4 regions of the Mesorhizobium sp. BH1-1-4 genome follow, and region 1 is predicted to be linked to each of the others. Evidence: predicted binding sites of a transcription regulator. Region 1 holds the regulator's gene; each other region holds the start of a gene.
What was found. The regulator PhoB, encoded in region 1, activates phosphate uptake and scavenging genes when phosphate is short. The targets are predictions, from matches to a motif close to TGTCATNNANCTGTCAT.
Positions count from the first base shown of each region.

Region 1 (7,962 bases):
GCTGCCTAACCTCGGACGGGCTCAAGCCCCTGATTCCGGCGGTAAACTCGGCTCGCTCGGCGAACGTCTGGCATCATCGCCTTTCCCGGTGCCGGCGACGCGTTACCGGGCTGACACGAAACTGTCATGCGACTGTTATAATCGAAGGCTATTGGCCTCAGCGGGCGCCGGAGGAAATGGCGCCGAGAGACCATCTTCCGAACAGGAGCAGGCCACATGAGACATTTCATCCGCTCGGCGGCCGTTGCGATTGCAATGGCTGCGGCGTCCACCCTCACCCTTTCCGCGGCAATGGCAGCTGACCTTTCCGGCGCCGGCTCGACCTTCATCTATCCGGTGTTCGCCAAATGGGCCGACACCTACAAGAAGGACACCGGCATCGGCCTCAACTATCAGTCGATCGGCTCCGGCGGCGGCATCAAGCAGGTCATCGCCAAGACCGTGACCTTCGGCGCCACCGACAAGCCGATGTCCGACGCCGATCTGGAAAAGAACGGCCTCGTGCAGTTCCCGATGGTGATGGGCGGCATCGTGCCGATCGTCAACCTTTCCGGCGTCAAGCCGGGCGAACTCGTCCTCGACGGCAAGACGATTGCCCAGATCTATCTCGGCGCCATCACCACCTGGGATGATGCCGCGATCAAGGCGCTGAACCCCGACCTCAAGCTGCCGTCGACCGCGATCGCCGTCGTGCATCGTTCGGACGGCTCGGGCACCACCTTCAACTTCACCGACTATCTGGTGAAGCTCTCGCCGGACTGGAAGGAAAAGGTTGGTTCGGACACCGCCGTCGAATGGCCCACGGGCGTCGGCGCCAAGGGTTCGGAAGGCGTTGCCAACACCGTCAAGCAGACGGACGGCGGTATCGGCTATGTCGAGTACGCCTATGCCAAGCAGAACAATCTCTCCTACTCCAAGATGCTGAATGCCGCCGGCAAGGTCGTCGAGCCGTCGCTCGAATCCTTCGGCGCCGCAGCTTCGAACGCCGACTTCAAGACTGCCAAGAACTTCAACGTCATCATCACCAACGAACCCGGCGACGCCACCTGGCCGATCGCCGCTTCGACCTGGGTCCTGATTCACAAGGCTCCGGATGATGCCGCTGCCACCGGCGAAGCGCTGAAGTTCTTTGCCTGGGCCTACAAGGACGGCAAGGAAACCGCCAAGGCGCTCGACTACGTGTCTATCCCCGACAGCGTCGTCGACTTGATCAAGGCTTCGTGGAAGGCCGACATCCAGGCCGATGGCAAGCCCGTCTACGCCGGCGAGTAATATTCTCGAAGGAGCGCCGCATCACAGCGGCGCTCCTTTCTCATCAACCTGAAAGAGCCGAGCTTGATATGAGCGCTGTCCAGGAAGCCTTGCCAGCCGTTAAAGGATCGCGCGACGCAACCGTTCGACGGTTCGCGTTGACCGATTCGATCTTCCATGGAATGACCCGCGCCGCCGCGATATTGGTGCTGGTCCTGCTCGGCGGTGTTGCGATCTCGCTGTTTGCCGGTTCCTGGCAAGCGCTGTCGACCTTCGGCTTCTCCTTCCTGACCACCGAAAGCTGGAACCCGGTGACGGAGAAATTCGGCGCACTGGCGCCGATCTACGGCACCATCATCACCTCCGCGATCGCCATCCTGATCGCCGTGCCGCTCGGCATCGGCATCGCCATTTTCCTCACTGAGCTTTGCCCGCGCCCGCTGCGGCGCCCCATCGGCATGGCGGTGGAATTGCTGGCCGGCATCCCTTCCATCATCTATGGTATCTGGGGCCTGTTCGTGCTGGCACCGTTCCTGCAGACGACGGTGCAGCCTTTCATCATCGCCGTGTTCCATGGTGTCCCGGGCCTCAGCAGCCTGTTCGCCGGCCCCCCCTACGGTATCGGGCTGCTGACCTCGGCGATGATCCTGGCCATCATGATCCTGCCTTTCATCACCTCGATCACCAAGGACGTCTTCGATACGGTGCCGTCGGTGCTGAAGGAATCGGCTTACGGGATCGGCTGCACGACCTGGGAGGTCACGCGGCGCGTCGTCATTCCTTACACGCGCATCGGCATCATGGGCGGCGTCATGCTCGCTCTTGGCCGCGCACTCGGTGAAACGATGGCGGTGACCTTCGTCATCGGCAACGCGCACCGGATCAGCACCTCCCTGTTCGCGCCGGCAACGACGATCTCGGCGACCATCGCCAACGAATTCACCGAAGCCGTCGGCGATCTCTACACCTCCTCGCTGGTCGCGCTCGGCCTGATCCTGTTCGTCATCACCTTCATCCTCCTTGCCATCGCTCGCTACATGCTGATGCGCATAGACGCCCGCACCGGAGCCTGACCGATGTCGACAGCCGCATCGCTTCACCAGAGCCGCAAACGCAGAAATGGCGTGATGATGACGCTGTGCGTCATCGCCGCCGGCATCGGCCTTGCCTGGCTGGCGCTCATCCTTGGCGCTCTGCTCTACAAGGGCCTCTCGGGCGTCAATCTTGCGGTCTTCACGGAAATGACGCCGCCGCCCGGCGACGCCGGCGGCCTGCTCAACGCCATCTACGGCAGTGTGGTGATGACCATCATCGGCATCATCGTCGGCACGCCGATCGGTGTGCTGGCCGGCACCTACATGGCCGAATATGGCCGCTTTTCGAAGCTAACCACCGTGGTGCGCTTCATCAATGACATCCTTCTGTCTGCGCCGTCGATCATCATCGGCCTATTCGTCTACGAACTGATGGTGCGGCCGATGGGGCATTTCTCGGCGATCGCCGGCGCCGTAGCGCTTGCCATCCTGGTCATCCCGGTTGTGGTGCGCACCACGGAGGACATGCTCAACCTGGTGCCCAACGCCTTGCGCGAAGCCGGCACCGCGATCGGGGCGCCGCGCTGGGTGGTCATCCGCTCGGTTGCCTATCGCGCCGCGATGTCGGGTATCGTCACCGGCATATTGCTGGCCATCGCCCGCATCTCCGGCGAGACAGCGCCGCTCTTGTTCACCGCGCTCAACAACCAGTTCTGGTCGAGCAATCTCAACGCGCCGATGGCCAGCCTGCCTGTCACCATCTTCCAGTTCGCTCTCAGCCCCTATGAGGAATGGCAGCAACTGGCCTGGACCGGTGCACTCATCATCACATTGACGGTTCTCGCGCTCAGCATCTTTGCGCGCAGCCTGACCGGACGCAGAGAGGACAAATGAGCCAGATGTTGTCTCCAGACATGACGATCGCCACAGAGGCAGCCGCCAAATCCAAGATCGAGGTCAAGAACCTCAATTTCTACTACGGCCAGTCGAAGGCCCTGAAGGATATCACCTTGTCGCTGCCCGAGCGCAGCGTCACCGCCTTCATCGGCCCTTCGGGTTGCGGAAAGTCGACGCTGCTGCGCGTCTTCAACCGCATCTACGAGCTCTATCCCAAGCAGACCGCAGAGGGCCAGGTGCTGCTCGATGGCCAGAACGTTCTTGACCGCTCGCAGGACCTCAACCTGCTGCGCACCAAGATCGGCATGGTGTTCCAGAAGCCGACGCCGTTCCCCATGTCGATCTATGAGAACATCGCTTTCGGCGTCAGGCTCTATGAGAAGATCAGCAAGGCCGAGATGGATGGCCGTGTCGAGCAGGCGCTGAAGCGTGCGGCATTGTGGACCGAGGTCAAGGACAAGCTCAACGCCAGCGGCCTCAGCCTTTCCGGTGGCCAGCAGCAGCGGCTTTGCATCGCCCGCACCGTGGCAGTGAAGCCGGAAGTCATTCTGCTCGACGAGCCGGCCTCGGCGCTCGATCCGCTGTCGACCGCCAAGATCGAGGAGCTGATCGACGAATTGCAAGCCGACTACACGATCGTCATCGTCACCCACAACATGCAGCAGGCGGCGCGCGTGTCGAAGCAGACGGCGTTCATGTATCTGGGCGAGCTGATCGAGTTCGACAAAACCGAGAAGATCTTCACGTCGCCCCGCGAGAAGCGCACCCAGGACTACATCACCGGCCGCTTCGGCTGATCGCACGCATACGAGGACCAGGATCATGGCCGAACACACGGTTGCAGCCTTCGACGAAGATCTCGGACAGATCAGCAGGCTGATCAGCGACATGGGCGACCTCGCCGGCTCGATGGTCGGCGGCGCCACCAAGGCGCTGCTGAACTCCGACAACGCTCTTGCCCAGCGCGTCGTCTCCGACGATGCCATCATGGATGCGCGCCAGCGCGAACTCGACGACCGCGCCATAACGCTGATCGCCAAGCGGCAGCCGATGGCCGACGATCTGCGTCATGTCGTCGGTTCGATCCGCATGGCCGGCGACCTTGAACGCATCGGCGACCTTGCCAAGAACATCGCCAAGCGCGTCGGCACTGTCGGTCTCAGCGCCACGCCGCGCGACCTTTCGCATTCCATCGACGCCATGGCGCAACTGGTGCTGATCCAGGTGCATGGCGTGGTCGAGGAATATGCGGCCGGCGATGCGTCGGCACTGGCCAAACTCAGGAATGACGACGAGCGCATCGACGTCAAATACACCTCGGTGTTCCGCGAACTGCTGACGTACATGATGGAAGATCCGCGCAACATCACCGCCTGCACGCATCTGTTGTTCTGCGCCAAGAATCTCGAGCGCATCGGCGACCACGTGACCAACATCGCTGAAAATGCATACTATGTGCTGACCGGCACGCAGCTGCCCGCCAATCGCCCTAAGCAGGACGAGACCGCGATGTCGGCGCCGGCGGTATAACAGGGTGACAGGCCGATGATCGCGCCGCGCATCATGGTGGTCGAGGACGAGGAACCGCTTGGCGTGCTCCTCCGCTACAATCTGGAATCGGAAGGTTACCAGGTCGAAGTGGTGACGCGCGGCGATGAAGCCGAAATCCGGCTGCAGGAAAACGTCCCCGATCTCCTGGTGCTCGACTGGATGGTGCCGGCAGTGTCCGGGATCGAACTCTGTCGGCGCCTGCGAATGCGGCCCGAGACCGAGCGGTTGCCGATCATCATGCTGACGGCGCGCGGCGAGGAAAGCGATCGCGTGCGCGGCCTGTCGACGGGTGCCGACGATTATCTGGTCAAGCCGTTCTCGACGCCGGAATTCATGGCCCGCATCAAGGCGCTGCTGCGCCGCGCCAAGCCGGAAGTGCTGTCCAGCGTGCTCAAGGTCGGCGACATCGTGCTCGACCGTGAATCGCACCGGGTTTATCGCAAGAAGAGCGAGATCCGGCTCGGACCGACCGAGTTCCGGCTGCTGGAATTCATGATGCGCCATCCCGGCCGGGTGTTCTCGCGCAGCCAGCTGCTCGACAATGTCTGGGGTGAGACGATCTATATCGACGAGCGCACGGTGGACGTGCATGTCGGCCGGCTGCGCAAGGCGGTCAACAATGGCCGCATGCCCGACGTCATCCGCACCATCCGCGGCGCGGGCTACGCGATCCGCGAGGATTAGGTCTCCGATCCCGGATCGCATCCGTTGGTGAGTAGCTCAAACGGCTTCGGTCAACCTCCAACGTTGATGCAATTCGCGACTTCGGCGCCAGGTCCGCTCAGGCCACGTTCTTCCCTGAACCTGTTTTCGCCTGCACGCCCGGCGCGAAAATCTCCTGGTCGACGAAGGTCAAGGCGCGCATGGCGCAGCCTTCGCGGATGAGCGGCAACTCGTTCGGCTCGGTGTCGAAGGAAATCGATCCCGAATGCTGGCCGCCGGCCGTCTGGGCGATGGCCTCGCGCAAGGCCGGCTCGATCAGGTCGAAGGCGGCGGCGCTGACGCCGACCATGGCGACGGGTGCGGGATCGATCAGGGCGAACAGGCTGCCGAGACCGTATCCCAACGCTTCACCGGCCTTGCGGTAGGCTTCGCGCTCCGGTCCGTCGCTTTCCCGTGCGGCCGCGGCGAGTGTCCGCATCTGCGCGTCGCTGACGTCGGCGACCGGTTCGGTGTCCTCGCCAAGCTGTCTGGCGTTGCGCAGGATGGCATAGTTGCCGGCATAGGCCTCGACGCAGCCACGCCGGCCGCAGCGGCAGAGCGCGCCGCCCGGGCGATGGATAATGTGGCCGAACTCGCCTCCGGACGAATGGGTGCCGGTGAACAGTTCGCCCTTCAGCACCAGGCCCATGCCGATGCCGTGCGAGAGCAGGATGGCGATGAAGTCGTCGCGGTAGCGTTGGGGGTCGCGCCAGCGCAGCGCCACCGCCATCATGTTGCAGTCGTTCTCCATGGTGGCTGGGATGCCGAATTCGGCTTCGAGTATGTCGGCGAAGGCAATGTCCGTCCGCGGCGTGATCGGCGACCACAGCATGGCACGCGCCTCGGTGTCGGTGATGCCCTGGATCGCCAGCGCGATGCGGGCAACACTGCTGACATCGAGATCGGGGTCCTCGAGGCGGCGCCGCACGATTGCCGTGCATTCGCTGATCAGAGCTTCACGCGATATGGTCAGCGTGTCCAGCCGGCGCTGTTCCTCTGATATCACCTGGCCGGCATAATCGATGACGGCGACGGACAGGAAATTCAGCGACAGCACCACGGTCATCACAGCCGCGGCCTCGGGGTTGAGGCCGAGGCCAACCTGCGGCCGGCCGCGTTTGAGTGAGCCGGCCTCGTTCGGCTTGCCTTCGGTCAGGATACCCTCGCCGATCAGGTCGGCTGATATCGCCGATATGGTCGAGTGGCTGAGGCCGGTGGTGGCGGCGATCTCGGTGCGCGAGGGCTGACCGCCCCGGCGCACGGCTCCTATCACCATTGCGCGGTTGCGCCGGCGCAGATCGTCGTGGCGGATTCCGACCGACATGCTTCCCACATCCTCCCCCGTTGCCGCGGCTCTTGACGCCCCCTCGAACATCGCCGGCAACGGGGTAGAATACTGGCAGATGCATCTGGAGCTGTCATTATTTATTCCGAGACTCGAAAAAAGGGTCTCGGCACCTCAAAATCCATCAGAATCGATGTTGACAGTGTTCCGGCGATGGACCAGTGTTTTTTCGAGGCTCGAAAAAATAGAGCCTTTGTGCCGGCCCTCGGGTCAGTTTGGTCGCGCCAATACGCGGCGCAGGGAGGATATCATGAAGAGATTCACAGCCGCCATCCTGGCGGGTGTCGCCATGTCGCTGACGCTGGCTTCGGTCGCGCAGGCGAAGGACAAGGTCATCGGCGTTTCGTGGTCCAATTTCCAGGAAGAGCGCTGGAAGACCGATGAGGCCGCCATGAAGAAGGCGATCGAGGCCGCGGGCGACAAGTACATTTCCGCCGATGCGCAGTCCAACCCCGGCAAGCAGCTGACCGACGTCGAGAGCCTGATTTCGCAGGGCGCCAATTCGCTGATCATCCTGGCGCAGGATGCCTCGGCGATCGGCCCGGCGGTGCAGAAGGCGCTCGACGAGGGCATTCCGGTCGTCGGCTATGACCGCCTGATCGAGAACAAGGACGTCTTCTACCTGACCTTCGACAACAAGGAAGTCGGCCGCATGCAGGCCCGCGAAGTGTTCAAGGTGAAGCCTGAAGGCAACTACGTCTTCATCAAGGGCTCGGGTGCCGACCCGAATGCCGATTTCCTGTTCTCGGGCTCGATGGAAGTGCTGAAGGAAGCCATCGATTCCGGCAAGATCAAGAATGTCGGCGAAGCCTATACGGACGGCTGGCTGCCCGCCAACGCCCAGAAGAACATGGAACAGTTCCTCACCGCCAACGACAACAAGGTCGACGCGGTGGTCGCGGCCAATGACGGCACCGCCGGCGGCGTCGTCGCCGCGCTGACGGCGCAGGGGCTCGCCGGCACCGTGCCGGTCTCCGGCCAGGACGGCGACCACGCCGCGCTCAACCGCATCGCGCTCGGCACCCAGACCGTGTCGGTGTGGAAGGACGCGCGTGAACTCGGCAAGAACGCCGCCGAGATCGCCTCGCAGCTCGCCGACGGCAAGAAGATGACCGACATCGCCGGCGTGAAGGACTTCACGACGCCTGGCGGCAACACCGTCAAGTCGCTGTTCCTGACCCC
Region 1 covers NZ_JAIUIN010000044.1:12,013-19,974, forward strand. The annotation lists gene pstS (phosphate ABC transporter substrate-binding protein PstS) at 217-1,272, shown strand; gene pstC (phosphate ABC transporter permease subunit PstC) at 1,341-2,324, shown strand; gene pstA (phosphate ABC transporter permease PstA) at 2,328-3,179, shown strand; gene pstB (phosphate ABC transporter ATP-binding protein PstB) at 3,176-3,979, shown strand; gene phoU (phosphate signaling complex protein PhoU) at 4,005-4,712, shown strand; gene phoB (phosphate regulon transcriptional regulator PhoB) at 4,728-5,417, shown strand; gene LB569_RS31735 (ROK family protein) at 5,515-6,759, opposite strand; gene xylF (D-xylose ABC transporter substrate-binding protein) at 7,031-7,962, shown strand, end outside.

Region 2 (7,962 bases), on a different contig from region 1:
GCCATCGGCGCCGCCAACGGCGGCAAGATCGAGGGCGACGTCGCCCTGATCACCAACGCGCCCGGCGCCGGCTCGCTCGAACAGCGCAAGCAGGGCTTCACCGAACAGCTCAAGGCAAAGTATCCGGGCCTGAAGCTGGTCGCCGACAAATATGCCGACGGCCAAGCCACCACCGGCCTCAACATCGCCACCGATCTGATCACCGCCAATCCGAACCTCAAGGGCATCTTCGCCTCCAACCTGATCATGGCGCAGGGCGTCGGTCAGGCCGTCGCCGAGAACAACCTTGGCGGCAAGCTGGCGCTGGTCGGCTTCGACAGCGACGAGAAGCTGATCAAGTTCCTCAACGACGGCGTCATTTCCGCCCTCGTCGTCCAGGACCCCTACCGGATGGGCTATGACGGCATCAAGACCGCGCTCGCCGCCTCCAAGGGCGAGAAGGTCGAGGCCAATGTCGACACCGGCGCCAACCTGGTGACCAAGGACAATATGAAGGACCCCAAGATCGACGCCCTGCTCAACCCGAAGCTGAAGTAAGGGCAGGCAAGATCGAAATCGTTTCCGGGGCCTCCTCGCCCCGGAAACATCCCGCAGCGGCTTGGGAATCGGCGGGCTCGAACTAATCTGATTTCAACGAGTGGAGAGCCGCATCGCCGCCGCCACTCGAAAGACCAGTCTGGGAGGATTGTCATGACGCCGACGGCGCAGGAACTGCATCCGGCCCCCGTTCTGGAACCCGGCAGGACCATCCTCGAACTGCGCGGGCTGGAAAAACGCTATCCCGGCACCCATGCGCTGAAGCCGGTCAATCTTGCCTTCAGATCAGGCGAAATCCACGCCATCGTCGGCGAAAACGGCGCCGGCAAATCGACCCTCATCAAGCTCCTGACCGGCGTCATGCCGCGCACCTCGGGCGAGGTCTTCTGGGAAGGGCAGCCGGCAGCCCTGGCGACGCCGCATGAAGCGATGGCGCTCGGCATCAATGCCGTGCATCAGGAAGTCGTGCTGTGCCGTCATTTGTCCGTCGCCGCCAACATGTTCCTAGGCGAGGAGAATTCGCGTTTCGGCATCCTGCAGCAACGCGCCATGGTCAGGGAAGCGCAGAAGATCATCGACGATCTCGGCTTCGACCTGCCGGCGCATGTCGTGCTGGGTGACCTCACCATAGGCCAGCAGCAATTGATCGCCGCCGCCCGCGCCACGGTGCGCGGCACCAAGTTCCTGATCTTCGACGAACCCACGGCCTATCTCACCCGCAAGGAGGCCGACCAGCTCTTCACGCTCATCCGCCGTCTGAAGGGCGAAGGTGTGACGATCATCTACATCAGCCACCGCATGGAAGAGGTGTTCGAACTCGCCGACCGCGTTTCCGTGCTGCGCGACGGCACGCTGGTCGGCACCAGAAGCATCGCCGAGACCAACGACGCCGAACTGGTCAAGATGATGATCAACCGCTCGATCGAGCAGGTCTACCACAAGGAGCATTTCACGCCGGGCGCTCCGATCGTCGAAACAAGGAACCTGTCCGGCAAGGGCTTCGAGAACATCTCGATGACGGTGCGTGCCGGCGAGATCGTCGGCCTCTATGGGTTGATCGGCGCCGGGCGCAGCGAGTTCGTCACCTCGCTCTATGGACGTCACAAAAAGTCGGCCGGCCAGATCCTGTGGGAAGGCAAGCAAGTCCAGATCAACTCCGAGCATGACGCGATCAAGCTCGGCATGGCGCTGGCGCCGGAAAGCCGCCGCGACCAGGGTCTTTGCCTCAATTTGCCGGTTGGCCTCAACCTCAATTTGCCGATCTACAAGCGCATCTCCAGCAATCTGTTGATCTCGAACGCGAAAGAGAAGGCCGAGGCCGACCGCCAGATCGCTGGCCTGAGAATCAAGACGCCGACGCGCGGCGCGCTGGCGTCGAGCCTTTCGGGCGGAAACCAGCAGAAGATCGTCATCGGCAAATGGCTGGCCCACGGCGCCAAGCTGTTCATCTTCGACGAACCGACGGTCGGCGTCGATGTCGGCACCAAGGCCGAGATCTATCGCCTGTTCGGCGAATTGTTGTCCAAGGGTGCCGGCATCATCCTGATCTCGTCCTACTTGCCGGAGGTCTACGAACTGGCCGACACGCTGCATGTGTTCCGGCGCGGCAAGCTGGTCGCCACGCACGGGTTCCACACCGCCAGTCACGAGGACATTCTCACGCAGGCGCTCGCCGAGAAACAAGAAAAACTGGGAGGACAGACATGAGCATCGAGGCGATCCCCGCCGAAAAACCGAAGCGCAACTACAACGTCCTGTTCGGGCTGACGCTGCTGGCGCTGCTGGTGCTGCTCTGGATCGTCCTGTCGCTGGCGACGCCAAGCTTCGCTTCGGGCAACAACATCGCCAATCTTCTGCGTCAGGGCTCGATGATCGCCATCATGGCGGTCGGCCAGACCTTCGTCATCATCACCGGCGGCATCGATCTTTCCGTCGGTGCGGTGGTCGGTTTCGCCACTGTCGTCGTCGCCCTGCTGATCAATGCCGGCGTACCGATCGCGCTCGCCATCCTGATCACCTTGCTGGTCGGAGTCGCCATCGGCCTTTTCCACGGCTTCGGCATCGTCAAGATGGGCCTGCCGCCCTTCATCATCACACTGGCGACGCTGACCTCGTTGCGCGGCATCGGCCTTCTGATGACCAACGGCAACTCGATCAACATCAACAGCGACAGCTTCACCGCCTTCTCGCGCAATTCCTTTATCGGCATCCCCAATCTGTTCTGGATGGTGATCCTGGTCGGCGTGCCCGCCTATGTCTTCCTGCATCACAGCCGCTGGGGCCGGTACCTGTTCTCGGTCGGCTCCAATGCCGAGGCCTCGCGCCTGTCGGGCGTCAATGTTCAGCGCACCATCTACATGGCCTACACGCTGTCCGGCCTGTGCGCGGCTTTCGTCGGCGTGCTCTTGGCCGCCCGCATCGGCATCGGCAACCCGACCCAGGCCGAGGGCTGGGAACTGCAGGCGATCGCCTCCTCCGTCATTGGTGGCACCTCGCTCTTCGGTGCGGTCGGCTCGGTGCATGGGCCGCTGCTCGGCGCCTTCATCCTTGCCACCATCAACAATGGTGCCAACCTGCTCAACGTCAACTCGTTCTGGCAGCGCATCATCACTGGAGCGCTGATCATCATCATCGTCTACTTCGACGGACTGCGCCGCCGCGGCAAATAACGCATTCCAATCGATCGCCGGCCTGACGCGGGCCGGCGATTTCGCGAACAGACTGGATCAAAGCATGAAAGCCGTCGTCTGCCGCTCGCCCGGCGACCTAGTCGTCGAAGACCACCCTGCTCCCGGCGCTCCGCCTCCCGGCTGGGCTCTGGTGGCGGTCAGCCATGTCGGCATCTGCGGCACCGACTACCATATCTTCGAGGGCAAGCACCCGTTCCTCGCCTACCCCCGCATCATGGGCCATGAAGTATCGGGCACCGTGATCGGGACAGGCGAAGGCGTCGGCCTCGACATTGGCGAGCCGGTGATCATCAACCCCTATCTTTCCTGCGGCGAATGCATCGCCTGCCGGCACGGAAAACCCAATTGCTGTGTGCGCATCGAAGTGCTCGGCGTCCACCGCGACGGCGCCATGTGCGAACAGATCCTGGTGCCGGCACAAAACCTCTATCCCACCAATGGCCTGTCGCTGGCCGACGCCGCCGCCGTCGAATTCCTGGCCATCGGCGCGCATGCCGTGCACCGCGCGCGTTCCGAGCCCGGCGCCCGCACGCTGGTCATCGGCGCCGGTCCGATTGGGCTTGGCACCGCCATCTTCGCCCGCATTGCTGGGCTCGAGGTCAGCTTGCTCGACATGAGCAGCGAAAGGCTGGGCTTCGCGGCAAGCGAATTCGGCTTCTCGATCCTTGACGGCTCACAGACACCCGTGTCCGATCTGGTGCGTGATGTGACATCAGGCGAAGGCTTCGACGTGGTCTTCGACGCCACCGGCAACACCCCCTCGGTGCAATCGGCCTTCGCTCATGTCGCGCATGGCGGCACGCTGGTGCTGGTCAGCGTCGTCAAGGACGACATCGTCTTTTCCGACCCCGAGTTCCACAAGCGCGAGATGACGCTGGTTGGCAGCCGCAACGCCTTGCGCGCCGATTTCGACCACGTCGCCGCCTCGATCCGCGACGGCGCCGTGCCGCTGGCCAAGCTCGTCACCCATCGCACCACGCTCGAAGGAACGCCAAGGGATCTCGCACGCTGGGCGCACGAAAAGTCGGGCCTGATCAAGGCCGTGATCGAGATCGGATAGTCAGGGCGTTACAGTGCCGACAACTTCAGCTCCACTCGCTCCGCGGGAAAACGCGACTCCGAGAACTGGATCGGCTGGCCGTCGGGCGTGACGTTGACCGCCACGGTGACCAGCACGATGGCGCCCGGCTGCAGGTCGAGATCGGCGAGATCGGCGGCGTCCGCATGGCGGGCCGACAGCACGGTCGATTGCCTGAGATAATCGTCGACACCGAAACGGGCGAGCGAAGCGGTGATCGACCCGGTTTGCGCCATCGCCTTGTCGATGCCGGCAAAGCGCCTGGCCTCGAACCAGGCGGCAGCGCGCGACACCGGCCGGCCGTCGGCCTCGCCGCGTGTCTCCAGCCGGATCACCTCGCTGCCACGGGCCAGACGGAGCCCCTCGGCGACGCGCGGGCTGGCGGGCTCGATCGATGAGGCAAGCAACACGATGTGGCGCTCCGAGGTCTGACCCTGCAGGCCTGTCGAAAAGCGCGTGCGCGCGCCGATCGGATAGGACAGCCGCTTGCGCGACAAGACGAAAGTGCCACGCCCCTGCTCAGCCCGCAGCACGCCCTCCTGCACGAGGGCGGATATGGCGCTGCGCACCGTGTGACGGTTGACGCCATAACGTTCCGCCAGTGCGACCTCGGGCGGCAGCGCGGCGTTCTCGGCGAAATCGCCAGTGGCGATCGCTTGCAGGATCCTGTCGGCGATCTGGCGCCACAGCGAGACGCCGCTGCGCCGCTCGATGCTGTCGGCCACATCATGTCCCGTCATGTTTTTGCCCTGCGGCCAATCCTGTCACGCACCCGTCATGGACTCGCGCTAGGTAATATGTATAATTTGTATAGTTGTCTATATCAATAGACAAATTTGGCAACGAGGAAATCAGTCGATGCGAGGACAGGAAGCCCGCGACCAGGCCGAGCGCAAGGCTGCCATGGCCACCTTGGCGCAATCCAGCGGCGACGACATCGTGCGGCTCTGGAACGAGGCAGGTCTGCCATCGCAAGCCGAGATGCTGCGCGGCCCCGAGACCGGCCTGGTCACGCTGCGCGGCCGCATCGGCGGCGGCGGCGCGCCCTTCAATGTCGGCGAAGCGACCGTCACCCGCGCCACGGTCCGGCTGCCGTCAGGACAGGTCGGCCATTGCTACGCGCTTGGCCGCGACAAGCAGAAGGCGAAGCTCGCGGCCATCGCCGACGCTCTCTGGCAGGACCCTGCCCGCCGCGCCGAGGTCGAGACCAGGCTCATCGCGCCCTTACGCTCGGTCCTGACCGTTGCCCACGAAAAACGCCGCGCCGAGACGGCGGCGACGAAGGTGGATTTCTTCACCATGGTTCGCGGAGAAGACTGATGGAGATCGCAGCGCAATCGATCGAGGGCGGCTTCGCCGATCCGGTGTTCAATGCCCAGACCGTTTTCCGCGCGGTCATGGATGCGATGGCGCGGCCGGGCAGCGTGCAGCCTTTGCCGGCCCTGGCCCACCCACCGGCGCCGCTGTCGGCTACATCAGGCGCCATTGCCCTGGCGCTGTGCGACAACGACACGCCGCTCTGGCTCGACCCGGCCCTGCACGTCTCCGCGGCGATCGGCTCTTGGCTTGGTTTTCACACCGGTGCGCCACTGGCCAACACACCGGCCGACGCGCATTTCGCATTTATCGCCACACCGGCCGAGATGATGGCGCTCGACGGCTTCTCACAAGGCACGCAGGATTATCCCGATCGATCGACGACGCTGATCCTGCAGGTCGGCGACCTCACTTCGGGGGCCCCGCTGTTGCTTGAGGGCCCCGGCATCGAAACCAGCGCCACGATCGCGCCGGCGCGGATGCCGCGCCATTTCGTCGAGCAGTGGAAGCAAAACAACCAGCGCTTTCCACGCGGCGTCGACATCGTCCTCGCCACACCGGACGGCATCGCCTGCCTGCCGCGCACGACGCGCATCAAGACGATGGAGGCTTGACCATGTATGTCGCGGTAAAAGGTGGCGAAGCCGCCATTGCCAACGCTCACAGCCTGCTTGCCGACCGCCGGCGCGGCGACCGCTCGGTGCCGGCGCTTCGCCTCGACCAGATCGTCGAACAGCTGGCGCTCGGCGTCGACCGGGTGATGAGCGAAGGCTCGCTCTACGACCGTGAACTGGCGGCACTCGCCATCGTTCAGGCGCGCGGCGACATGATCGAGGCGATTTTCCTGGTGCGCGCCTATCGCACCACATTGCCGCGCTTCGGTTACACCAGACCGATCGACACCAGCGCGATGCTGGTCGAACGGCGTGTCTCGGCGACCTACAAGGACCTGCCTGGCGGCCAGTTGCTCGGTCCGACCTTCGACTACACGCACCGCCTGCTCGACCCCGAGCTGGCCGCCGGCGCCGATGTCGCCGAACCGTTGCAGCGCGCCGGCCAGGCCGAGCCCATGCCGCGTGTCTCGGCCATCCTCGCCCGCGAAGGCCTGATCGAGCCCGATGGCGACATGCCTGGGGATCACATTCCCGGAGACATCACCCGCGAGCCGCTGGAATTCCCGATGGCGCGCGACATCCGCCTGCAGGCACTGTCGCGCGGGGACGAGGGTTTTCTGCTGGCGCTCGGCTATTCCACGCAGCGCGGCTATGCCCGCAACCATCCCTTTGTCGGCGAGATCCGCATTGGCGAGGTGGAGCTTGAGCTTGACGTTCCCGAGCTGCCCTTCGCGGTGCCGCTCGGCACGGTGCGGGTCACCGAATGCCAGATGGTCAACCAGTTCAAGGGCTCGGCCAAGGCGCCACCGCAATTCACCCGTGGCTACGGCCTCGTCTTCGGCCAGAGCGAACGCAAGGCGATGGCCATGGCGCTCTGCGACCGGGCGCTACGCGCCTCCGAGCTCGGCGAGGACATCGTCGCCGCAGCCCAGGATGAGGAGTTCGTCATCTCCCATTCCGACAACGTCCAGGCGACCGGCTTTGTCGAGCATCTGAAGCTGCCGCACTATGTCGATTTCCAGGCCGAACTCGACCTCGTGCGCCGCATGCGCGCCGAATACGAGGCCCGCGAAAATCCAGCAAAGACCGAAGAAAAACGGGAAGCGGCGGAATGACCCTAGCTGCCACCATGCCCGCCGTCGACGCCGCCATGGCCACCGGTCCCGCTATAGCCCGAAGCGCCGGCCACGGTCTCACCCTGCGCGCCGTCCCTCGGCGCGGGCAAAACCATGCTCCGAAGGACAAAGGCAACTGCGCCGATAAAAAGCAGCAGCAGGATTCCAAGGTGCATCCATCCGGCAGCGGTCATCTGAAGCTGTCCCGTTTCCAGCATCCTATCAGTCAAATTCCTAGCACGAAGCGGATGTGATCGCCATGACCGACATCGCCACCTACAACTTCGCCTATCTTGACGAACAGACCAAAAGGATGATCCGCCGCGCCATCCTCAAGGGCATCGCCATCCCCGGGTATCAGGTGCCGTTCGCCTCGCGCGAAATGCCGATGCCCTATGGCTGGGGCACTGGCGGCGTCCAGGTCACCGCTTCGATCATCGGTCCCGACGATGTGCTGAAGGTCATCGACCAGGGCGCCGACGACACCACCAACGCCGTCTCGATCCGTGCCTTCTTCAAGAAGGTCGCCAATGTCGCTGTCACGACCGACACGGCCAGCGCCACCATCATCCAGACCCGCCACCGTATCCCTGAGCATCCGCTGACGGCAG
Region 2 covers NZ_JAIUIN010000018.1:103,242-111,203, forward strand. The annotation lists gene LB569_RS24370 (ABC transporter substrate-binding protein) at 1-537, shown strand, start outside; gene LB569_RS24375 (sugar ABC transporter ATP-binding protein) at 691-2,244, shown strand; gene LB569_RS24380 (ABC transporter permease) at 2,241-3,206, shown strand; gene LB569_RS24385 (zinc-binding alcohol dehydrogenase family protein) at 3,271-4,287, shown strand; gene phnF (phosphonate metabolism transcriptional regulator PhnF) at 4,296-5,045, opposite strand; gene phnG (phosphonate C-P lyase system protein PhnG) at 5,164-5,625, shown strand; gene phnH (phosphonate C-P lyase system protein PhnH) at 5,625-6,236, shown strand; gene LB569_RS24405 (carbon-phosphorus lyase complex subunit PhnI) at 6,239-7,351, shown strand; gene LB569_RS24410 (hypothetical protein) at 7,348-7,605, shown strand; gene LB569_RS24415 (alpha-D-ribose 1-methylphosphonate 5-phosphate C-P-lyase PhnJ) at 7,611-7,962, shown strand, end outside.
Region 2: the regulator PhoB is predicted to act here: its motif matches at 5,068-5,084, upstream of phnF (phosphonate metabolism transcriptional regulator PhnF).

Region 3 (6,940 bases), on a different contig from region 1:
CGGCACCGCCAGCTACCGCATGCGTGATGGCCAGTTCCGCGAGCTCTACCGCATGAGCGAGGCCGAGCGCCGCTTCCTGATGCGCACCGACTGGGGTTTTGTCCATCAGAACCCGGCCGACGGCCTGCGCATGACGGTGTCGGCCGGCGCCAATGTCGGCGAGCGTCTGATGGCCGTCGGCGACCGCCACTACGGCAAGATCCGCGCCACGGCCGTCGACTGGCTGTCGCGCGTCGAGATCGAGCAAGACCGCATCGACGACGAACCCCGCGCCTTTTCCGGCGGCATGCGCCAGCGCCTGCAGATCGCCCGTAATCTCGTCACCGGTCCACGGCTGGTGTTCATGGATGAACCGACCGGCGGTCTCGACGTCTCGGTGCAGGCGCGCCTGCTCGACCTCTTGCGCGGGCTCGTCACCGATCTTGGCCTTGCCGCGATCGTCGTCACCCACGACCTCGCGGTGGCCCGGCTTTTGTCGCAACGCATGATGGTGATGAAGGATGGCCGCGTCGTCGAAAGCGGCCTCACGGACCGCGTTCTCGACGATCCGCGCGCGCCCTACACGCAACTGCTCGTCTCTTCCATTCTGCAGGTGTAACGATGCCGACCCCTCTCGTTGTTTCCGACGTCGCGAAAAGCTTCACCATGCATCTGCGCGACGGCATCAAACTGCCTGTCGTCTCCGGCGTCTCCTTCTCCATCAAGGCGGGTGAATGCACCGTGCTCGGCGGCCCCTCCGGTGCCGGCAAGAGCTCGATCCTGAAAATGCTCTACGGCAACTACGCCGTCGACGAAGGCCAGATCATCGTCACGCACGAGGACGGGCTGATCGACCTCGCCCACGCCAATCCTCGCACCGTGCTTGCCATACGTCGGCAAACGATCGGCTATGTCAGCCAGTTCCTGCGCACCGTGCCGCGCGTCTCGGCGCTCGACGTGGTCGCCGAACCGCTGGTCGAGCGCGGCGAGGAGCGCGAGACGGCAAGAGGCAAGGCACGGACCTTGCTGGCCCAGCTAAACCTGCCGGAAAAGCTCTGGATGCTGCCGCCGGCAACCTTCTCAGGCGGCGAACAGCAGCGCGTCAACATCGCGCGCGGCTTCATCACCGAGCATCCGATCCTGCTGCTCGACGAGCCGACCGCATCGCTCGACGCCACCAACCGCGACGTGGTGATCGAACTCATCGCCGCCAAGAAGACGGCGGGCGTCGCCCTGCTCGGCATCTTCCACGACCATGATGTGCGCGAGGCGGTGGCCGACCGCATCATCGACGTCACCGCCTTCGCCCTGGGAAAACTCGCCGCATGACCAGGAAATTGTCGGAGACGCCGCTTGTCCACCCCACGGCGGAGGTACACAACTCGACGCTCGGCCGCTGGACCGAGATCGCCGACCGCAGCCGGGTCTCGGAAAGCGAACTCGGCGACTATTCCTACATGATGCAAGACTGCGCCGTCTGGTGCGCGACGATCGGCAAGTTCGCCAACATCGCGGCAAGCGTGCGCCTCAACGCCACCAATCATCCGACCTGGCGGCCGACGCTGCACCACTTCACCTATCGCGCGTCGGACTATTGGGACGACGCCGAGCATGAACGCGAATTCTTCGCCGAGCGTCGCGCCAAACGCGTCACCATCGGCCACGACACGTGGCTCGGCCACGGCTCGACCGTCCTCCCCGGCGTCACCGTCGGCGATGGCGCGGCGGTTGGCGCCGGGGCGGTGGTGTCGAAGGACGTCGCGCCCTACACGATCGTCGCCGGCGTGCCGGCCAAACCGATCCGCGAGCGTTTCGACCGCCGCACCGCCGAGCGCTACCAGGCGCTTGCCTGGTGGGACTGGGATCATGCCAGGCTGCGCGCTAGCCTCGAGGATTTCCGGGAATTGACCGCCGAGGCGTTTTTGGAGAAATACGAGGGAAGCGCGTCGGGCAAAGAGGCATAGCCCTAACATCATCGTCATATCGCCGGCCTGTTCATATCCCTGACACAGGACTCGTACAGGACGCCATCTCCCCAAGGAGATCGCCATGCTCGACACCGTCAGACCCTCGCTCACTGGATTCTTTGCCGGCTCCAATCCGACGCGGCCAGTGCATCTCGGCACGCGCTACGACGCGTCGGGCAATTTTCTCCTGGAACCTGGCAACACGGTCGTCAGTCATCTGGTCAGCGGCTCGCCCTCGGAAGCCGTGGTGCTCGCTGTCCGCGATCGGATGATGGCCATGCCGGACGCCGACCGTCTTGCCTTCACGCCGGTCTCCAGCCTGCACATGACGCTGTTCCAAGGCATCATCGAATATCGCCGCCGGCTCCCCTATTGGCCGTCCGACGTGCCGCTCGACACCAGCATCGACGCCATGACCCGCCTCTACCTCGAACGCCTGAAAGGCTTCCAGGGCGCCGGGCCGTTCAACATCAAGGTGGTCGAGATCGTGCCGACCGGCCTCACCGTTGCCGGCGCGACCGACGAGGACGTGCGCATCATGCGTGAATGGCGCGACGCGCTCGCGGTGCCGTTCGGCTACCGGCACCCCGACCATGACGCTTACGTCTTCCACATCACCTTCGCCTACCAGATCCAGCGTCTCGCCGACGACAGGGCTGCTGCCTGGCGCGCGCTTTTCGACGAGAGTCTGGCGCTTTTCGGCCGGGAGGCCCCGGTGATCGAGATCAAGCCGCCTGCCTTCTGCGCATTCCGCGACATGAAGCATTTCGAGGAATTGCTGATGCTCGGCTGATCGCCAGCAGGACGCGGCCGTCGTATCTGTGGAGCGTAACAAAACTGACATGCTGGCGACATGGCAGGTTCATGTGGCTGCGTTAGGCGAGTGCCTGACGATCAATATGGACCGGACTGGAACCAGCCCATGTCAGCAAGCTCTGCCACGCTCGAAATCCGCGGTGTCAGCCGACGATTTGGCAAGAACACCGCCGTCAGCGACGTCAGCATCTCGATCCCGCAGGGGCAGATGGTCGGCGTCATTGGTCGTTCGGGTGCCGGCAAATCAACTCTTCTTCGCATGATCAACCGTCTTGTCGACCCCAGCCAGGGGTCGATTTTTTTTGACGGCGCCGAGGTTTCGCAATTGCGCGGCTCGCCGCTGCGGCGCTGGCAGCGCGATTGCGCCATGATCTTCCAGCAGTTCAACCTGGTGCCGCGCCTCGACGTCCTGACCAATGTGCTGCTTGGCAAGCTGAACCACCGTTCCACCCTGTCCAACCTTCTGGGCATGTTTTCGCGCGCCGAGTGCGCTGAGGCGGTCGCCGCGCTCGAGCGGCTCGACATCGCCCGTACCGCTCTTCAGCCCGCCGGCACGTTGTCGGGTGGACAGCAGCAACGCGTCGCCATCGCGCGCGCCATGATGCAGCAGCCCAAGGTGATCCTCGCCGACGAGCCGATCGCCTCGCTCGACCCGCTCAACGCCAAGGTGGTGATGGATTCGCTGCAGGACATCAATCTGCGCGAAGGCATCACCGTCGTCACCAATCTGCACACGCTCGATACCGCCCGCACCTATTGCAACCGCATCATCGGCATGGCCGCCGGCAAGGTCGTCTTCGACGGGCCGCCGGAGGAACTCGACCGCGAAGCCGTGCGTCTCGTCTATGGCGCCGACAGCAATGGTGGCGAGATATCCGAGGTCATCACCTCCACCAGCGTTGCCTTCAAGCAGAAGATCGCCGCATCCGCCGGACCGCTCGAACCCGCATACCCGGGATACTGAGCCCATTACGGGCCAATGGCGAGCAGCCTGGATCGTCCGCCCGCGTCAAGGGCACTTGTCAAGATCAAGAACGCTGCCGGCGCGGGGCCGGAACTTACAGGAGAGACATCAATGTTCAGGAAGATGGTTTTCGGCGCCGTTTCGGTGCTCGCCATGGCCACCAGCATGGCCCACGCCGCCGACATGAAGGAATTTCGCGTCGGCATTCTCGGCGGTGAAAACGAAACCGACCGGCTGCGCAACTACCAGTGCCTGGCCGACCACCTGAAGACCGAATTCGGCTTCGAGAAGGTTTCGCTGTTCCCCGCCGCCGACTATGACGGCGTCATCCAGGGCCTGCTCGGCGGCACGCTCGACTTCGCCGAACTCGGCGCTTCCGGCTATGCCAGCGTTGTCCTGAAGGACCCGAAAGCCGTCACCCCGATCCTCACCACCAAGCAGACCGATGGCGCCACCGGCTACTATTCGATCGGCCTGGCGCTGAAGACCTCGGGCATCACCGACATCAAGTCGGCCAAGGGCAAGAAGCTCGGCTACGCCGATCCGGATTCGACCTCCGGCTACCTGATCCCGCTGACCCAGATTCCGAAGGAGACGGGCGCTTCGAACGAAACCTTCTTCGCTTCGACCCAGTTCAACGGCGGCCATGAGAACAACATCCTGGCCGTGCGTGACGGCAAGGTCGACGTCGCCGTCGACGATTCCTCAGGCATCGGCGACTTCAAGAACGGCTTCACATCCGGCACCTTCCACAAGGTCGTCGCCAAGGGCGCCGTCGACCCGAACGACTTCGTCGAAGTCTGGCGCTCGGGCCTGATCCCGAACGGCCCGCTGGTCGTGCGCACCGCGCTCGGCGACGACATGACCGCCAAGCTCACCGCCTTCTTCACCGACCTGCCCAAGAAGGACAAGGCTTGCTTCGAAGGCGTCGAAGGCGGCGATTTTACCGGCTATGTTCCGGTGAAGCCGGACTTCTACAACGTCATCGTCGAAGCCCGTAAGGCAGCCATCGGCGGCTAACGGCGAAATCGAAACGGGGGGCACCTCGGGTGCCGCCCTTTTTGCATCTCCGATCATGACCCTTTCCGTGACAGCCCCTTCCGGCGCCACCCACCAGATGGCTGATGCCTGGCGACGCCAGACGTCGCTGCGCCGGTTCTATACAGTGCTTGGCGTCGGCCTGATGCTTGCCGCCATGTTCGCCAGCATGTGGTTCGCCGACGAAGCCAATGCCGGGCACTTCTTCGACCGGCTGCCGCATATTCTGGATTTCCTGAGCTGGCTCATTCCCAAGGACTGGAACGACGTCTGGCGCGCCCTGTTCGACATGGCCTCGCCGCATGACACCGGCACCCAGGAATTCAACTTCCCGCTCGGCCGCGTCTATGTCTGGGGCGGCTTCTACATCCCCGAATATTTCGAGCTGATGATCACCACCGTGAACATGGCGTTGGTCTCGACCTTCATCGGCTTCATTTTCGCGGTGCCCTTTTCCTTCATCGCGGCGCGCAATCTGACGCCCCATCCGGCACTGAGGCAGATCGTCAAGCGCTTCATGGAATTGCTGCGCGCCTTTCCGGAAATCGTCATCGCCGGCCTGTTCGCGGCCATCGTCTCGACCGGTCCGATCGCCGCCATCATCGCCATCGGCCTGCATTCGATCGGCGCGCTGGGCAAGCTGTTCTATGAGATCAACGAGAACATCGACATGCGGGCCGAGGAAGGCCTGCGCGCGGTCGGTGCCAACTGGTTCGAGCGGGTTCGTTTTGCCGGCCTGCCGCAGGTGCTGCCCAATTTCATGTCGTATACGCTGCTGCGCGTCGAGATCAACGTCCGTGTCTCGACCATCATCGGCGCCGTCGGCGGCGGCGGCATCGGCGAGGAGCTGAAGCTCTCCATCTCACGCGGCTTCGGCGCCAAGACGCTGGCGCTGGTGCTGCTCCTGTTCACGACCATCTTCATCATCGACCAGTTCTCCGCCTGGCTGCGCCGCAAGCTGGTCGGTGAGCAAGCCTTTATGATGGGGGCGTAGATCATGGCGACCATGACCGCCGAACAGATGCTGCCGATCGAGGAGCGCTACCCGCAGATATTCCGGCGACCGCTGTACAAACGCTTCACGCCGCTGCTCCTGTTTGCCGGCATTCTGCTCTACCTCATCTATGTCCTGTGGTTCTTCAGCCTGCCGCAGGTGCTGCGGGACTCGCACTGGGAACGTTTGCCGCTCTTCCTGACGCAATGGATCAGCTACGACCTGCAGCCGGAATTCCGCCTCGACCAGCCTGAGATCACGCCGAAATACCCGCGCTTCTCGGCACTGGGCGAGAACCCTGATCCCGACTGGGTGATCAAGAACGCGAATGGCACCTACACCATCCTGATCGATGGGCCGGCTAAGTCCGTCACCTTCGACAAGACCCAGGCGACCATCGTCGTCAACGGCCAGACAATTCCCGTGTCCCTGACTGGCGGCAAGCCGGTGGTATCAGGCCCGGTGCCGGACTGGGTCACCGTGCATGACGACGAAATCGTCGCCAAGATGGGCTTTGTCGGCGAGGTGCGCGTGACCGTCGACCGCGTCAAGGTGCGCAAGCGCTTCCTCGGTTGGGCGAATTTCGTCTTCGACACGCGCTCGCCCTTCTTCGGCAAGTCCGCGAGCGAGGTGATCTCGCTGATCATATCCGGGCCTGAGTTGAAGCCGGGCACCTCGAACCTGGCGCTGGCCGGCGACAACATCTGGAACAACGCCCAATGGCAGCATGGCGATGTCTGGACGAAGCTCTTGCAGACCATCGTCATGGCGTTCCTCGGCACGTTGCTCGGGGGCATCGTCGCCTTCCCGCTTGCCTTCTTCGCCGCGCGCAACATCACGCCGAGCGGTGTGCTGAGCCAGGTGCTCAAGCGCTTCTTCGACTTCATGCGCTCGGTCGACATGCTGATCTGGGCCCTGTTCTTCACCCGCGCCTTCGGCCCCGGACCACTGGCGGGAAGCGCGGCGATCTTCTTCACCGAGATCGGCACCCTCGGCAAAGTCTATTCGGAAGGTCTGGAGAACATCGACGACAAGCCGCGTGAAGGCATCACGTCGACCGGCGCCAATGGCCTTCTGGTGCAACGTTATGGTGTGATGCCCGAAGTCATACCCATCTTCATCAGCCAGACGCTCTATCAGTGGGAATCCAACACCAGGGGCGCCACCATCATTGGTGCGGTC
Region 3 covers NZ_JAIUIN010000018.1:111,909-118,848, forward strand. The annotation lists gene phnK (phosphonate C-P lyase system protein PhnK) at 1-598, shown strand, start outside; gene phnL (phosphonate C-P lyase system protein PhnL) at 601-1,308, shown strand; gene LB569_RS24430 (DapH/DapD/GlmU-related protein) at 1,305-1,943, shown strand; gene LB569_RS24435 (DUF1868 domain-containing protein) at 2,029-2,739, shown strand; gene phnC (phosphonate ABC transporter ATP-binding protein) at 2,869-3,726, shown strand; gene phnD (phosphonate ABC transporter substrate-binding protein) at 3,838-4,746, shown strand; gene phnE (phosphonate ABC transporter, permease protein PhnE) at 4,802-5,758, shown strand; gene phnE (phosphonate ABC transporter, permease protein PhnE) at 5,762-6,940, shown strand, end outside.
Region 3: the regulator PhoB is predicted to act here: its motif matches at 2,774-2,790, upstream of phnC (phosphonate ABC transporter ATP-binding protein).

Region 4 (7,962 bases), on a different contig from region 1:
GAGGGCGCCGACATGCTCATGGTCAAGCCCGGCCTGCCCTATCTCGACATCATCCGCCGGCTTAAGGACGAATTCCAGATGCCGACCTTCGCCTACCAGGTGTCGGGCGAATATTCGATGATCAAGGCGGCCGGCGCCAATGGCTGGATCGATGGCGAGAAGGCGATGCTGGAATCGTTGCTCGCCTTCAAGCGCGCCGGCTGCGACGGCATCCTGACCTATTTCGCGCCCGAAGTGGCTGTGATGCTGAAAGGCTAGCCCCGACTTCCCGGGCACTGCCTTTCAGGAGATGTCACCACTCTTTCGAGCGGCCGCCGGCTCCTTCGAATTCCCGCTGACAAAAACCGGCTGTTGCGGCAGGATTGAAGCGCAGTCAAAGGCGGCCAGCAGCCAACGCCCGCCCAAAAGGGTTGGCCAATGCCTCCAGTGGGATAATTACCCGATCCGTTTCACCGTCGGGCGAAGCCTCCGCTGATGCAGGACGCGGACTTCGCCGTGACCTGAGGAACGGACATGCGATGCCCTGACCGGACGGCGAGGTTCGGACACCCTTTCGGCAAAAAACCGCTTGCAATTCAAAATCAGTTTGCCTAGAAGAAACCACTTGCAAAATACAACTGGTTCTAGGAGGAGGTCTCATGTCCAAACTTCGCGTCAACGCTTTCAGCCTGTCTCTCGACGGCTATGGCGCCGGTCCCGATCAGGACCTGGAGAATCCGCTCGGCGTCGGTGGAAAAGCCCTGCACAAATGGGCTTTCGGCACCCGCACCTTCCGCAAGATGTTCGGCGAGGATGGCGGTGGCACAGGCGTCGACGAAGACTTCGCGGCGCGCAGCTTCGAGAATGTCGGCGCCTGGATACTGGGCCGCAACATGTTCGGGCCGATCCGGGGCGAATGGCCTGACGACAAGTGGAAGGGCTGGTGGGGCGACAACCCGCCCTACCATGTGCCGGTTTTCGTGCTGACGCACTACAAGCGGGAGCCGATCACCATGGAAGGCGGCACCACCTTTCATTTCGTCACCGACGGCATCCATTCGGCGCTCGAGCAGGCAAGGTCGGCGGCCGGCGACAAGGACGTGCGGGTGGGCGGCGGTGTCGACACCATCCGCCAGTACCTGCGGGAGAGGCTGATCGACGAGATGCATCTGGCGATCTCCCCGGTGCTGCTTGGCAAAGGTGAGAACCTTTTTGCCGGGCTCGACATGTTGAAGCTTGGCTACGCGTGCACCGAGCAAGTGGCAACGGCGCTGGCCACGCACGTGGTTATCAAGCGGGCTTAATTACAGCCCTTTCTCCCGTCACTATACGGGGAGAAATGTCCGGCAGGACAATGAGGGGCGGCGCTGCCGGTCGAAGATTGCCTTTCCCGACCACCCCACCGATAACAAAAATGGCCCAGAATACGTTTTCACGCAGGCCGAGTTCAAATGTAGAAGGTCAGCGCTGCCCCTCATCCGCCTGCCGGCACCTTCTCTCCGTATAGTGACGGGAGAAGGGAACCTCTCAATATTTCTCCGGCACGTAGAGTTCGCGGGGCAGGACCTGGCGCTCATATTCCGGGTTGAAGACGCGCTCGGGCAGCGTGATCTCCTCATGCGGCACCTCTTCATACGGCATCTGCTTGAGCAGATGATCGATGCAGTTCAGCCGCGCCCGTTTCTTGTCGTTGCCTTCGACGATGTACCAGGGCGCCTCCGGGATGTTGGTGCGGGCGAAGGTCTCTTCCTTGGCCTTGGTGTACTGTTCCCAACGCACGCGCGACTGCAGGTCCATGGGCGACAGTTTCCATTGCTTCATCGGGTCGTGGATGCGCATCAGGAAGCGCATCTGCTGTTCCTCGTCGGTGATCGAGAACCAGTATTTGACCACGGTGACGCCGGAGCGCACCAGCATGCGCTCGAACTCCGGCACGTCGTGGAAGAACTCCTCGACCTGATCGGGGCTGGCAAAGCCCATCACCCGCTCGACGCCGGAGCGGTTATACCAGGAGCGATCGAACAGCACGATCTCGCCGCCCGCCGGCAGATGCGGAACGTAGCGCTGGAAATACCATTGCGACTTCTCACGTTCGGTCGGTGCCGGCAACGCGACGACGCGGCAGATACGCGGATTGAGCCGCTGGGTGATGCGCTTGATGACACCGCCCTTGCCGGCGGAATCGCGGCCCTCGAAAATCACCACCAGTTTCTTCTTGTGATAGGCGACCCAGGATTGCAGCTTGATCAATTCGGACTGCAAGGAGATCAGATCACGAAAATATTGCATGCGATCGATCGAAGGCGGATGCGAGTTCTTGTAGATCTTGGCGATCTCCAGCGACAGCGCCGGTTCCGACATTTCGAGTTCATAATCTTCGTCGAGCGTGTCGGCGAGTTCGGCTTCAAGCCAGTCCTTGGCAGGGGAATTCTGTCTTAGCTCGGTCATATCAACTGCTCCGCTTGCAAGCCTGTCGTTTCCCTGTGGCGTCCCCAAATTGCCCGCCGGCGGCTGGAATGGAACACCTGAGCCGACTTCAATATAGACCGGCGGTGACGGTTTTATTGCAGCCCACGCGCTATTGCCGCCGTTGCTGATTCCGCGATGTATGATCGATCCACCGTCGATGCCTGGCGACAAGCCGACTGAATTGTCCTACAAATGCACGGTCACATTGCGGGCCGCCCTTTCGCGGCGCCCCAACTCAACACAATCGCGAGGACTGACATGGAATACCGCACCCTTGGCCGTTCCGGCCTGAAGGTTTCGACACTGACGCTTGGTACCATGACCTTCGGCGGCACCGGACCGTTCGCCGCGGTCGGCAACAGCGATCTGGCCGAAGCGAAGCGGATGATCGACATGTGCATCGACGCCGGCATCAACCTCATCGACACCGCGAACGTCTATTCGAACGGCCTGTCCGAGGAGATCATCGGCGAGGCGCTCGGCGGCAAGCGCAAGAACGATGTGCTGATCGCGTCCAAGGCGCGGATGCGCATCGGCAAGGGTCCGAACGACGAGGGCCTGTCGCGTTACCATATCATCCGCGAGTGCGAGAGAAGCCTGAAGCGGCTGAAGACCGATGTCATCGACATCTATTTCGTCCACCAGTGGGACGGCCTCACCCCGCTCGAGGAAACCGCTGCCGCGCTCGACACTTTGGTCAGCCAGGGCAAGGTGCGCTATATCGGCTGCTCCAACTATTCCGGCTGGCAGGTGATGAAGGCGCTTTCCATCAGCGACAGCCGCCACCAGCAACGCTTCGTCACCCAGCAGATCCATTATACGCTGGAAGCGCGCGAGGCCGAGTACGAACTGCTGCCGATCTCGGTTGACCAGGGGCTGGGCGTGCTGGTCTGGAGTCCACTCGCCGGCGGCCTGCTTTCCGGCAAATACCGCAGCGACAGTCCAACCGCCCGCCAGCTTGCCGGCTGGTCCGAGCCGCCGATCCGCGACGAGGACCGGCTGTGGCGGATCGTCGATGTGCTGGTCGAGATCGGCAAGGACCGAGGCGTATCGGCGGCGCAAGTGGCGCTTGCCTGGCTGCTCGGCCGGCCCGCCGTCTCCTCGCTGGTGATCGGCGCTCGCAACGACGTCCAGCTCAAGGACAATCTCGCGGCGGCCGCCCTGGAGCTCGGAACCGAGGAACGCCAGCGTCTCGACGCCGTCAGCCGGCCACCCCTGCTCTACCCCTACTGGCACCAGCAACTGACGGCAAAGGACCGCTTCGGCCTCGCCGACCTTGTTCTCGACCGCAGCGATATCTGACCAGCGTCAGGCCGAAGCGAGAGCTAGTTCTCGATGAACCGCCAGACCTCGAGATCGGGTTCGATCTGGCCGCCGAGCACGAAATATTTGTAGAGGACGAGTAGGGAGATCGCCTGCTCGTCCCGTTCGTTGAAGAATTTGCGGCAATAAGCATTGGCCGCCGCGATGATGCGCTCGGCCGCGGCCGGGTGCGCTTCGAAATATCGCACTTTTTCGCCGAGATCGGCAAAATCGGGGTCGAGCGCCACATAGTGGACGCCGGCCTCGAGCTGGCTCTCGCCAAACCATGTCTCGTAGGTCGGCGGCGGCATCAGACAGAGCGAGTTGGAGTTCATGATCCATTTGAGGTTGGTCGCCACGTCATTGCCCTCCAACGAGACGATGTAGCGATAGCGCAGATGCTGGCTGATGCTGAGGAAGGGCTTGCTGTACTTGGCCGGTGCACTGCGCTTGTGCGAGCCGACGTCGCAGAACGGCAAGTCGCGCGTGGCATCCAGGAACCGTGTCCTGATGGGATTGTTGAGGTCGCCGCGCCAGACCACCGCCGGGCGTTTGTCGGCGAAGGCGACAGCGTCGACCGGCATGTGGAAGTGGCGGAACTTGTTGAATTTCATGATGACGGCGTTGCCGTTGTCGGCGTGGATCGGCCGATCCTTGACGAGCGTCGGCAGCTTGGGCACGCCTTTGACGTCGCCGAACTTCAGGTCGACGAGCAATGACGGATCGAAGTAGCGGGCAAATTCCTTCAGGTCGTAATAGTACATGGTCGGTTCAAACGGTATCTTGTCGATGCGCACCGCATCAGGCCCCGGCGTAAAAGCGTCCCGCAGCTTGTTGTAGTCATTCAGGCGACGGCGCACGGCCTCATCCGAGAGCCTGGCCTGTTCGAGGCGACCCGCCAACCGCCGTCGGAAGATCGCCTGGGGTGCCATGTCGCGCATGACGTTGCGCGCATAGTAGAAAACCCTTGCCGTCGTTCGTTGTATGGTGGCCATCGTTCTCCTGCCCAAAACAAGCGCCGCTGAACAGACAACAGCGGGATGGTTCCCGCGGCATGGTTGCGCGCCATTGGGCCACGCATTCCGGCAGTGTCCGAACGGCGCGCCCCGCACCTAGCCCGTTATATAGCGCCACACCTCGGGATCAGGTTTGATCTGGCCCGAGAGCACGAAGTATTTATACAGCACCAGCAGGGAGATCGCCTGTTCGGTCCGCTCGTCGTCGAACGTCCGGCAATAGGCGTTCGCGGCCGCGATGATGCGCTCCGCACTCCCTGGATTCCGCTCGAAATAGGCCACATGGTCCGCGATGTCCGAGAAATTCGCTTCGAGCGGCACATAGTGGACATTGGCTTCGAGCTGCCGTTCCGCGAACCAGGTCTCGTAAGTCGGCGGCGGCATCATGCAAAGCGACTTCGAATTCATGATCCATTTGAGATTGGTCGCCACGTCATTGCCCTCGAGCGAGACGATGTAACGGTAGCGCTGGTGCTGGCGGATGCTGAGAAAAGGCTTGGCGTATTCCGCCGGGGCGTTCGGCTTGTGCGAGCCTGCGTCACAGAACGGCAGGTCGCGCACGGCCTCGAGGAATCTTGTCCTGATCGGATTGTTGAGATCGCCGCGCCAGACCACGGTCGGCAGCTTGTCGGCGAACGAGAGGGCATCAGCCGGCATCTGGAAGTGACGAAACTTGTCGAGCTTCATGATGACCGCGTTCTGGTCGCCCTCGCGGATTGGCCTGTCCTTGACGATCGTGGGCACCTTCGGCACGTTCGCGACGTCGCCGAATTCCAGGTCGATGAGCAATCCGGGATCGAAGTAGCGGGCGAATTCCTTCAGGTCGTAATAGTACATGGTCGGCGTGAAAGGCAGCTTGCTGATGCGCTTGGCATTGGCGCTAGGCGCGAAGCCGTCTTGCAGCTTGTTGTAGTAATTCAGCCTGCGACGCGCCGCCTCGCCGGAAAGCCTGGCGCTTTCGAGACGGCCAGCCAGCCTGGCGCGAAACAGAACTTGCGGGGCGATATCGCGCGCGACGTTTCTCGCATAGTAGAAAACTCTTGCTGCGGTCCGCGAAATGGTGGCCATCGGTCACTTGAACAAAAACAAAAAGCAGATCTCAATTCATTGCCGCCCCGCCTGTCCTACATCATTGTGGCGCCCATCTGGCAAGCCCCGCATCTCTTCGACGGCCGGCACCCACGCATTGTCGCTTCGGCTGTTGTGTTTGACGGCTAATGCTCCTAGGCAGGTCTCAGGGCCGCAAGGCAGTGACAAAAGGAGCCGATATGGCGCGAGCACCAAACTACGATCAGGAACGCAAGGAGCGCGACCGCCAGAAAGCGGCCAAGAAGGCTGAAAAGCTGGCCGCCAAGGTTGCCGCGCGCGAACGTACGAAGCCCGAGGCCGAAACCGAGACCGAAACCGAGGAGTAACGGCATACGGCCCGCGAATGCGGGCCGTACCGCGAATCCAAATTGGCCAGCCCCAAATTGCCCGGCTTATGTCAGGCTGGCGCCTTGTCGCTGATGAAAACATCCACCTCCCTCGCCGCGGCGATGAAAGCGCGTCGGGCATTCATCGCCGGCTTGTCGCCGGCAAGCGCGTCGTGGCAAGCCTGCAGCGCCGCGCGATGCTTGGCGCTGCGCTTGCCGGGCCAGTTGTTGAGGAGGTAGTCGGAAGCCTCCCTTGCCGTACGCAAGAGCTGAGTGCTTCCCGCCGTGACGGATTTGACGGTCACGGGTGTTTCAAACCGGTTGTTTTCCATCGCCGCTCTTACGCCATCGGCTTGCTTGAAGCGAGGCCCAAAGTGCGCCTCGCCTCAGACGCCGCCTGTTTTTCCAACCAGCGCCCCGCCACGCTAGGCGGCGACGACGGCAAATCCCCTGGCGCGAAGGCCACGTCGGTCGTTGGCGAGCGACGTCACCAATCGGTCGCGGTTGCCGACGATATGGGCCGACAGCAGCCGCGCGGCTTCATCACCCTCACCAAGGCGCGTGGCGGCAAGGATGGCGCGATGTTCCAGCCAGGCACGGCCAAGGGCCGTTTCGTCACGCACCTCCAGCCAGCGCGCGCGCGATAGGCGAGTCATGGCATCACGAACCGCCCGGAACAGGAATTCATTGCCGGAGAGGCGCGCCAACTCGATGTGAAAATCCATGCCGACACGATGCCATTCCTCCCGCGCGGTGTTTTCGTCGCAGGCATCGAGCATCGCCTCGATGACATCGATGGCACCCTTCTCGGCTTGCTTGCATGTCAGCCGCAGCGCCGCGACTTCGACCGCTTCGCGATAGACGGCGATCTGCTCGAGTTCGGCGAGGTTGATGGGCGACACCGTCCAGCCGCGCCCGTCCCTGCCGACAAGCCCCTCGGTCTCCAGCCGCAGCAATGCCGCCCTGACCGGCGTGCGTGAGGCGCCGAACTGGCCTTCGATCCAGCGTTCGGTCAGTTTTTCGCCTGGACCGATCTCGAGCCCCAGGATCATCTCGCGAAGCTGCCGTTCGACATTCTGCATCTGCGACATCGCACATCCTTTTCGAAGCCGCATTGACAGCGGCCGGCTTGAAGTTCATGACGGATACCAGTTTGGTATCCCAAAATGGTATCCGCAACAAGCACCGATACCGGGCAGGCAGGACATGGCACAGGAAGACACAGGGCAAGGCGGCTACAACATCCATTGGCGTCGCAATCTCGCCGTCTGTTTCGCGGGTTCGTTCAGCACGCTCATCGCCATGACCCTGCTCCTGCCCTTCCTGCCGCTCTATGTCGAACAGCTCGGCGCACAGGGTCATGCGGCCATCGTGCAGTGGTCCGGCATCGCTTATGGCGCTACCTTCTTCGCCGCCGCAATGGTCGCGCCGCTGTGGGGACGCCTGGGCGACCGCTACGGGCGCAAGGTGATGCTGGTGCGCGCTTCCTTCGGCATGGCGATCTGCATGTCGCTGACGGGCATGGTCGAGACCGTCTGGCAGTTGGTGCTGCTGCGGCTGCTGATCGGCTTTGCCGGCGGCTATTCCTCCGGCTCGACCATACTGGTGGCCATGCAGACGCCGAAGGAGCGCTCCGGCTGGGCGCTCGGCGTCCTGTCCGCAGGCATTACGGCGGGCTCGCTGGTCGGTCCCCTGCTCGGCGGCGCGCTGCCCCCGGTGATCGGTATTCGCGCCACCTTTCTGTTGTCGGGCGGGGTGATCTTCCTCGCCTTCCTGGCGAC
Region 4 covers NZ_JAIUIN010000002.1:355,896-363,857, reverse strand. The annotation lists gene hemB (porphobilinogen synthase) at 1-258, shown strand, start outside; gene LB569_RS05265 (dihydrofolate reductase family protein) at 639-1,283, shown strand; gene ppk2 (polyphosphate kinase 2) at 1,507-2,427, opposite strand; gene LB569_RS05255 (aldo/keto reductase) at 2,707-3,750, shown strand; gene LB569_RS05250 (glycosyl transferase family 90) at 3,774-4,745, opposite strand; gene LB569_RS05245 (glycosyl transferase family 90) at 4,863-5,834, opposite strand; gene LB569_RS05240 (hypothetical protein) at 6,035-6,181, shown strand; gene LB569_RS05235 (DUF982 domain-containing protein) at 6,253-6,486, opposite strand; gene LB569_RS05230 (GntR family transcriptional regulator) at 6,607-7,272, opposite strand; gene LB569_RS05225 (multidrug efflux MFS transporter) at 7,388-7,962, shown strand, end outside.
Region 4: the regulator PhoB is predicted to act here: its motif matches at 2,532-2,548, upstream of ppk2 (polyphosphate kinase 2).